One region of the Mesorhizobium sp. P2_A12 genome, then DNA from elsewhere that is predicted to be linked to it. Evidence: riboswitches for the same ligand, from Rfam matches in the RefSeq annotation. Region 1 holds a riboswitch; the other holds the start of a gene.

Region 1 (4,415 bases):
TGATCGGCGACGACCGCATCAGCGCCAACCCGAAACTCAACAATTGCGTCAAGGGTTGGGAGGCAGCGCGCCACGATTGGGTTGTCCTGGCCGATTCCAACGTGTTGATGCCGAGAGACTACGTGCAGCACCTGATGGCTGCATGGCGGCCCGACACCGGCCTTGTCTGCTCGACGCCGATAGGCTCGCGGCCCGCTGGCTTCTGGGCCGAGGTCGAATGCGCTTTCCTCAACACGCTGCAAGCGCGCTGGCAATATGCTGGCGAGGCGCTTGGCCTCGGCTTTGCCCAGGGCAAGAGCATGCTCTGGAACAAGCCGATGCTCGACGCCAGTGGTGGCATCCGTGCGCTCGCCGCCGAGATCGCCGAGGACGCTGCCGCGACCAAGCTGGTCAATGGCCTTGGCCTGCGCGTCAATCTCGTCGCCGCGCCCTTCGAGCAACCGCTCGGCCGGCGCACCTTTGACGAGATCTGGTCGCGTCAGGCCCGTTGGGCGCGCCTGCGCCGCGTCACCTTCCCATGGTTTTTCGCACCCGAAATCCTGACCGGGGCAGTTGTGCCGCTGGCACTCGCGCTGTTGGCGGCGGCAAGCGCCGGCGTCAGCATCTGGGCAATCGCCATTGCCGTGCTGGCGGCCTTCTACCTTCCGGAATGCGCCCTGGCCTGGTCCAAGGGCTGGTACCTGTCGCCGCGCATGGTCGCGGCGATCATGTTGCGCGACCTGATCCTGCCGGCGATGTGGGCGCGCGGCTGGCTGGGTGGCGCCGTCGACTGGCGCGGCAACGCGATGACCATCGGCACCAAGGCAGCCGAGCTGGAAGAGACGCCGTCCGGCGCCTGATGGCCAAAGGCCTTTTACTTTGCCGACTTCAGCGCCTGTTCGATGTCTTCCAGAAGATCGTCGGTATCCTCCAGGCCGACCGACAGCCTGAGCGTGCCCGGCCCGATGCCGAGTTCGGCACGCGCCTCGTCGCTCAGATTCTTGTGCGTCGTCGTCGCCGGATGGGTGATCAGGCTCTTGGCATCGCCGAGATTGTTGGAGATCAGCACGATGTCGAGCGCGTTCTGCAAGGCGAAGGCCGCCTGCTTGCCGCCCTTGACGTCCAGGCAGATCAGCGTCGAGCCGCCCGACATCTGCTTCTTGACGATGGCCGCCTGTGGGTGGTCGGCACGGCCGGGATAGATGACGCGGGCGATTTCGGGCCGCTCGGCCAAGAAATCCGCGATCCTGCCTGCGCTTTCCGTCTGCTGGCGCACGCGCAGCGGCAGCGTCTCCAGCCCCTTCAGCAGCGTCCAGGCATTGAACGGCGACAGGCTGGGGCCAGTGTGGCGGAAATAGTCGTGCAGGTTCTCGTCGATCCACTTCTTGTCCGACAGGATGACGCCGCCGAGACAGCGGCCCTGGCCGTCAATATGCTTGGTCGCCGAGTAGACGACGATGTGCGCACCGAGCTGCAGCGGCTTCTGCTGCAGGGGCGTGGCAAAGACATTGTCGACGATCAGCCGCGCACCGATCGAATTGGCAAGCGCGGCAACCGCGGCTATGTCGACCACTTCCAGCGTCGGGTTGGTCGGGCTTTCCAGGAAGAACAGCTTGGTGTTCGGCTTGACCGCCTTTTCCCAGTTGGCGATGTCGGTGCCGTCGACCAGCGTCGCCTCGATGCCATATTTCGGCGCCAGCGTCTCGACCACCCAGCGGCAGGAGCCGAACAGCGCGCGTGCTGCCACGATATGATCGCCGGCCTTGGCGCTGCACAACAGCGAGGCCGTCACCGCGGCCATGCCGGATGCGGTGGCGCGCGCGTCCTCGGCGCCTTCGAGCGCGCACATGCGCTTTTCGAACATGTCGACGGTCGGGTTGGCGTAGCGCGAGTAGATGAATCCCGGCTCCTCGCCCTTGAAGCGGGCTTCGGCGGCCTGCGCCGTTTCGTAGACATAGCCCTGGGTCAGGTACATCGCTTCGGAGGTTTCGCCGAAACCGGAACGCAGGGTCCCGCTATGCACGAGTGTCGTTTGAGGCTTCCAGTTACGCTTCTTGGTGCTCATCGCTTTTGTTCCAGACACAAAAAAACCGGCCGCGAAAGTCGCAACCGGTCCATACGGCCTTGCGGCCCGACGGTCCTTTAGCGACTTGTTTAACGTGGCTGCAAGCCGACCGGCCAAATCACCACGGGATAACGACCCTTTAGACCCGCGCCACGCTTGCGTCAATTGCCGGCTTGATTAAGAGGTTTGTACCAGCGGCACAGGAGCTGAGCCTTGCGGCAGACAGGCATTCTTCCCGATCAGGACATTTCGGCGCTGTTCCAGTCCGGCGCGCTGAAGTCGCGGCGCGCGTTCGATGCCGACCAGATCCAGCCGGCGAGCCTTGATCTCAGACTCGGCGACAAGGCCTGGCGGGTGCGGGCCTCGTTCCTGCCGGGCCCCAACCACAAGGTTTCCGAAAAGCTCGATCGGCTGCAGCTGCACGAGATCAATCTTGCCGAGGGCGCGGTGCTGGAGACCGGCTGCGTCTATATCGTGCCCTTGCTTGAAAGCCTGGCATTGCCGGCGGACATTTCGGCCTCGGCCAATCCGAAGAGTTCGACCGGGCGGCTCGACATCTTCACCCGCGTCATGACCGATCGCGGCCACGAGTTCGACAAGATCGCCGCCGGCTATCACGGCCCACTCTATCTCGAGGTCAGCCCGCGCACCTTTCCGATCGTCGTGCGTACCGGTTCGCGTCTGTCCCAGATCCGTTTCCGCACCGGCAATGCACTGCTCTCGGAAGCCGAGCTGCATGACCTGCATCGCGCCGAGATGCTGGTCGCAACCGAGCCGCCGAACATTTCCGGCGGCGGCATCGCACTGTCGATAGATCTCAACGGCGATCAGAACGGCCTGGTCGGCTATCGGGGCAAGCATCACACCGGTCTCGTCGATGTCGACAAGCGCGCAGCACAAGAGGTGGTCGACTTCTGGGAGCCGATCCACAAGAGCGGCGCCGGCGAACTGGTGCTCGATCCCGATGAATTCTACATCCTCGTCAGCCAGGAAGCGGTGCATGTGCCGCCGCTCTACGCCGCCGAGATGACCCCGTTCGATCCGCTGGTCGGCGAGTTCCGCGTCCACTATGCCGGCTTCTTCGATCCGGGTTTCGGCCATTCGGCGTCGGGCGGCACCGGCAGTCGCGCAGTGCTCGAAGTGCGCAGCCACGAAGTGCCGTTCATCCTCGACCATGGCCAGATCGTCGGCCGGCTGGTCTACGAGCATATGCTGAAGCGGCCGCAGGCGCTCTACGGCACCGATCTCGGCTCCAACTACCAGGCGCAAGGCCTGAAGCTGTCCAAGCATTTCCGCCCAGCGCGCTGAACCCAATTCCCGTCGGGCAATACACTTGCCTGCGATGGCTCGTCATGCTTGGCTGGCTTTCTGGTCGCCAAGCTGGCGGCGTTCAAGGGGAACCAAGAAAATGCGGATTTCAAAATGGATCATATCGGCAGCAGGTGCTGCCGTGTTGCTGATGGCGGCCGGCTCTCTGTCGGCGCAGGCTGCTGAGAAACTGAAGATCGGCACCGAGGGTGCCTATCCGCCGTTCAACACCATCACCCCGGACGGCAAGGTCGTCGGCTTCGATATCGACATCGCCAATGCGCTGTGCGCGCAGATGAAGGTCGAGTGCGAGATCGTCACCCAGGACTGGGACGGCATCATCCCCGCCCTGCAGGCCAAGAAATTCGATGCCATCATCGCCTCGATGAGCATCACCGAGGAACGCAAGAAGCAGGTCTCCTTCACCAACAAATACTATACGACTCCGCTCGCGCTGGTGGCGCCGAAGGATACCGAACTCACCTCGACCGAACCGGCGGCCCTTGCCGGCAAGACGGTCGGCGCCCAGGCCTCGACCACGCAGGCCGACTATGCCCAGAATGTCTATGGCAAGGCTGGCGCGGAGGCGAAACTCTACCCGACCCAGGAAGAGGCGATCACCGATCTGACGAACGGCCGTCTCGATGCCGTCATCTCTGACAAATTCGTGCTGGTGGACTGGTTGAAGAAGGCAAGCGACGGCTGCTGCAAGCTGGTCGGCGACGTCAAGGGCACGGAGACCCAGGCCGGCATTGCCGTTCGCCTAGAAGACACCGCGCTGCGCGACAAGCTCAATGCGGCAATAGACGCCATCGTCGCCGACGGCACCTACAAGAAGATCCAGGCCAAGTACTTCGACTTCGATATTTATTGAGCTTCGAACGGCCGATCTCCCCCACTCGTGGGGGAGGTCGTGCTGTCAAAGCGCCTTCACCGCCACCTTCACCGGCTGCTCGATCTCGAGTGGGTTGCGCAGCGGCAGGCCAAAATCCTTGGCCTCGATCTCGAACACATCGCCGGCCTCGGTCTTGATGCCGTCGGCAAAGGACAGCGTCGCCGTTCC
Region 2 (4,415 bases), on a different contig from region 1:
TCGTCGCACAGATTGACGAAGTCGCGGATGGTGCAGAAATGGATGTTGGGCGTGTCGTACCAGGAATAGGGCAGGTCCGTGGTCACCGGCATGCGGCCATTGAGGAACAACGACATGCGGACCCGCCAATGGCCGAAATTGGGGAAGGACACGATGGCGCGATTGCCGATCCTGAGCAGTTCCTTGAGAACCAGCTTCGGGTTGCGGGTGGCCTGCAAGGTCTGCGACAGGACGACGAAGTCAAAGCCCTTGTCGGGATAGAACTCGAGATCTTTGTCGGCGTCGCCCTGAATGACGCTCAAGCCGCGTGCCACGCATTCGTTGACGCCACGCTGCGACAGTTCAAGGCCGCGGCCGTCGACCTGTTTGGTGTCCTGCAGCAATTCGAGCAGTGAGCCATCGCCCGAACCGACGTCGAGCACGCGCGACTGTGGCGGGATGAGGTTGGCGACGACTTCGAGGTCGACGCGCTGGTTGCGGGTGACGTTCATGGCTTCGCCTCCTGCTTGGCGCATGATCCCGATCCGGAAAGTCTGTAACTTTCCGGGGTCATGCGCTGAGCCCTCGCGCCCGCGCCGCGGAGCCGATGAAGCCATTGATGGCGGCAAACAGTTCCGGCTCGTCGAGCAGGAAGGCGTCGTGGCCGCGATCGGTCTCGATCTCGACAAAGGACACCGACGCGCCGGCCGCATTGAGCGCATGCACGATCGAGCGGCTCTCTTCGGTCGGAAACAGCCAATCCGAGGTGAAGGACACCAGGCAGAAGCGGGTTTTCGTACCGGCGAACGCATCCGCCAGCCGGCCGCCATGGTCGGCGGCGAGGTCGAAATAGTCCATCGATCGCGTCATGTAGAGATAGGAATTGGCATCGAAGCGGTCGACGAAAGTCATGCCCTGGTGGCGCAGATAGCTCTCGATCTGGAAGTCGGCGTCGAAGCCGAAGGTGAGCGCCTCGCGATCCTGCAGATTGCGGCCGAACTTCCGGTGCAGGGCGGCTTCCGACAGATAGGTGATGTGGGCGGCCATGCGCGCCACCGCCAAGCCCTTTTCCGGGCGTTTGCCGTGCTCGAAATATTTGCCGCCGTGCCAGTCCGGATCGGCCATCACGGCTTGCCGGCCAACCTCATGGAAGGCGATGTTCTGTGAGGAATGGCGCGCGCCGGTGGCAATCGGCAGAGCCGAGAAGACGCGCTCCGGATAGCTCGACGCCCATTCCAGCACCTGCATGCCGCCCATCGAGCCGCCGAGGACGCAAAACAGTTTTTCGATGCCGAAATGGTCGATCAGCATCTGCTGGGCGCGCACCATGTCGCGGATGGTGATGATCGGCAGGTCGAGCCCATAGGGCTTGCCGGTGGCGGGATTGGTCGAGGCCGGGCCGGTCGAGCCCAGGCAGCCACCAATGACGTTGGAGCAGATGACGAAGAAACGACTGGTGTCGATGATCTTGCCGGGGCCGATCAGCACTTCCCACCAGCCCGGTTTGCCGGTCACCGGATTGGTGCTGCCGACATGCTGGTCGCCGGTCAGCGCATGGCAGACGAGGATGGCGTTGGAACGGGCGTTGTTCAGCGTGCCGTAGGTCTGGTAGGCGATCTGGAACGGCGACAGCAGTGTGCCGGCATCGAGCTTGAGCGGCTTGTCGGGCCCAAAGCGCAGCACCGGGCTCGACGGCTGATCAGCCTCGTTGTTGGTTTTTCCAGCGCGCAGAGCGGCCATTGCATCCATCTCACACTTTGAATCCGCACGGTGCTTTCGAAATTGGAGGCCAATGCGGTGTCCGGCCGGCACGGACAACAAAAAAACCGGCATTGCAGTCGCAAAGCCGGTTACAGGATGCAAACGGCCCTTTAGCAAGTTGTTTAACGTGGCTGCAAGCCGACCGGCCAAATCACCACGGAAGTTCTCACCCCTTCTAGGACTGCGGCACGCCGGCGTCAACGGCCAGCCGTAGTCCAGAGGCTGCCACCTCTCGACATTGCGAGCCGTGGCTTGTATTTCCGCTGCGGCTTCCAGGCGGAAGCGGTCTCGACGGATTTTACGACATGAGCCAGACACCGGACAAGGCACGTCCAACCCCGCGCGCGGGCATCATGGATATCGACGCCTATGTGCCGGGCAAGAGCACGGCGCCCGCCGGTGTCGCCAAGGTGTTCAAACTGTCGTCGAACGAGAACCCGCTCGGTCCGTCGCCGAAGGCAATCGAGGCAGCGCGGGAGATTGCTGCGAAGCTCGACGTCTATCCCGACGGCACCGCCAGGCGGCTGCGTGAGGCGATCGCCGAGGTGCATGGTCTCAATCCGCAGAACATCATCTGTTCCAACGGCTCCGACGAAATTCTCGGCCTTTTGGCGCAGACCTATCTCGCTCCCGGCGACGAGGCGATTTTCACCGAACACGCCTTCATGGTCTACAAGATCTACATCCAGTCGGCCGGCGCCACTCCGGTCGCGGTCAAGGAGACCGATGAGTGTGCCGACATCGATGCGATGCTGGCCGCGGTCACACCGCGCACGAAAATCGTGTTCCTTGCCAATCCCAACAACCCGACCGGGACCTATGTGCCGTTCCAGGAAGTGCGCCGCCTGCATGCCGGCCTGCCCAGAAATGTGCTTCTGGTGCTCGACGCGGCTTACGCCGAATATGTCCGCCGCAACGATTATGAAGCCGGCATCGAACTGGTCGGCGGCGCCGAGAACGTGGTGATGACCCGCACCTTCTCCAAGATCGGCCTCGGCGGGGCGCGGATCGGCTGGATGTACGCGCCGATGCACATCGTCGATGCCATCAACCGTGTGCGTGGCCCTTTCAACGTCAATGCGACGGCGATCGAGGCCGGCATCGCCGCGATCCGTGACCGCGACCACGTCCAACGCAGCGTGATGCACAACGAAACGTGGCTCACATGGCTGAGCGAGGAGTTTGGCAAGCTCGGGCTGCGGGTGACGCCAAGCGTCGGCAATTTCATTCTGATCCATTTTCCCAACGACCAGAAATATTCGGCTGCCGCGGCGGACGATTATCTGACGGCGCGCGGCTATATCCTGCGGCGCGTTTCCGGCTACGGCTTCCCCAACGCGCTGCGCATGACCGTCGGCACCGAAGAGGCCAATCGCGGCGTTGTCGCCGCTCTCACGACTTTCCTGAAAAGCTAGAACACCATGACATCACCGATGTTTGAAAAGATCGCGCTGGTCGGCATCGGCCTGATCGGCTCGTCGCTGGCCCGCGTCATCCGCCGCGAGGGCCTCGCCCGCCACGTCGCCATCTCGACCCGCAGTGCCGCGACGCTGGCGCGGGCGCAAGAGCTTGGGCTCGGCTCCTCCTACACCACCGATGCGAAAGAAGCGGTCCGCGATGCCGATCTGGTCATTGTCTCGGTGCCGGTCGGCTCGTCGGGCGCTGTGGCCGAGGAAATCGCGCCGGCACTGAAGCAGGGCGCGATCCTCACCGATGTCGGCTCGACCAAGGCATCAGTCATCGCGCAGATGCAGCCCTATGTGCCCGATGGCGTGCATTTCATTCCGGGCCACCCCCTGGCGGGCACGGAAAAATCCGGCCCCGATGCCGGTTTCGCCGACCTGTTCGACAATCGCTGGTGCATCTTCACCCCGCTGCCCGACACCGACCCGGATGCGCTGGAGAGGCTGTCGGAATTCTGGCGCCGTTGCGGCGCCAACATCGACACCATGGATCCGCAGCATCACGACATGACGCTGGCCATCGTCTCGCACCTGCCGCACATCATTGCCTACAACATCGTCGGCACCGCCGACGATCTGCAGTCGGTGACAAAGTCCGAAGTGATCAAATATTCGGCTTCAGGTTTTCGCGATTTCACCCGTCTCGCCGCCTCGGATCCGACCATGTGGCGCGACGTCTGCCTGCACAACAAGGACGCCATCCTTGAAATGCTGGCGCGGTTCTCGGAAGATCTGGCGTCGCTGCAGCGGGCGATCCGCTGGGGCGACGGCGAAAAGCTGTTCGATCTGTTCACCCGCACCCGCGCTGTGCGCCGCTCGATCATCGAGGCCGGCCAGGACATCGACGTCCCCGATTTCGGCCGTCAGGCGGTCGAGCACCCGGCGAAGGCATAGATCGGTTCTTCAGCCTGCTGGCCAGTGGCTTTTCATCATCGCCATCGTCTCGGCCCGGTCCGGCGCGCCCAGCCTGCCGCCGAAGCGCAGGCATTTGAGCGCGGCGGCCGCACTGGCAAAGCGCAAGACCTGCTCGACCGGCATGGCTTCTGCCAGCCCGACGGCGAAGGCGCCGTGAAAGACATCGCCGGCGGCCAGCGTGTCGACCGCCTTGATTTTTGGCGCCGCGACATGGCGCGATGATCCCGTCGCGCGATCGAACCACCAGGTTCCACCCGCGCCGCCGGTAATCGCGACAAATGCATCGCCGCGCCGGGC

The links. Region 1 has a riboswitch for S-adenosylmethionine ahead of AC1DZU_RS27945 (O-succinylhomoserine sulfhydrylase). Riboswitches for the same ligand answer to the same signal wherever they lie in the genome.
Region 2: linked by a shared signal. The riboswitch ahead of metX (homoserine O-acetyltransferase MetX) and the one ahead of AC1DZU_RS27945 (O-succinylhomoserine sulfhydrylase) in region 1 are both predicted to bind S-adenosylmethionine.

What each region holds. Positions count from the first base shown of each region.
Region 1 covers NZ_JBFUCU010000017.1:45,275-49,689, forward strand. Annotated here, with positions in the region: gene AC1DZU_RS27940 (ceramide glucosyltransferase) at 1-839, shown strand, start outside; gene AC1DZU_RS27945 (O-succinylhomoserine sulfhydrylase) at 854-2,044, opposite strand; SAM riboswitch at 2,102-2,179, opposite strand; gene AC1DZU_RS27950 (2'-deoxycytidine 5'-triphosphate deaminase) at 2,258-3,352, shown strand; gene AC1DZU_RS27955 (ABC transporter substrate-binding protein) at 3,453-4,226, shown strand; gene araD1 (AraD1 family protein) at 4,272-4,415, opposite strand, start outside.
Region 2 covers NZ_JBFUCU010000019.1:38,787-43,201, reverse strand. Annotated here, with positions in the region: gene metW (methionine biosynthesis protein MetW) at 1-491, opposite strand, end outside; gene metX (homoserine O-acetyltransferase MetX) at 550-1,719, opposite strand; SAM riboswitch at 1,831-1,908, opposite strand; gene hisC (histidinol-phosphate transaminase) at 2,046-3,155, shown strand; gene AC1DZU_RS28890 (prephenate/arogenate dehydrogenase family protein) at 3,162-4,097, shown strand; gene AC1DZU_RS28885 (sugar kinase) at 4,107-4,415, opposite strand, start outside.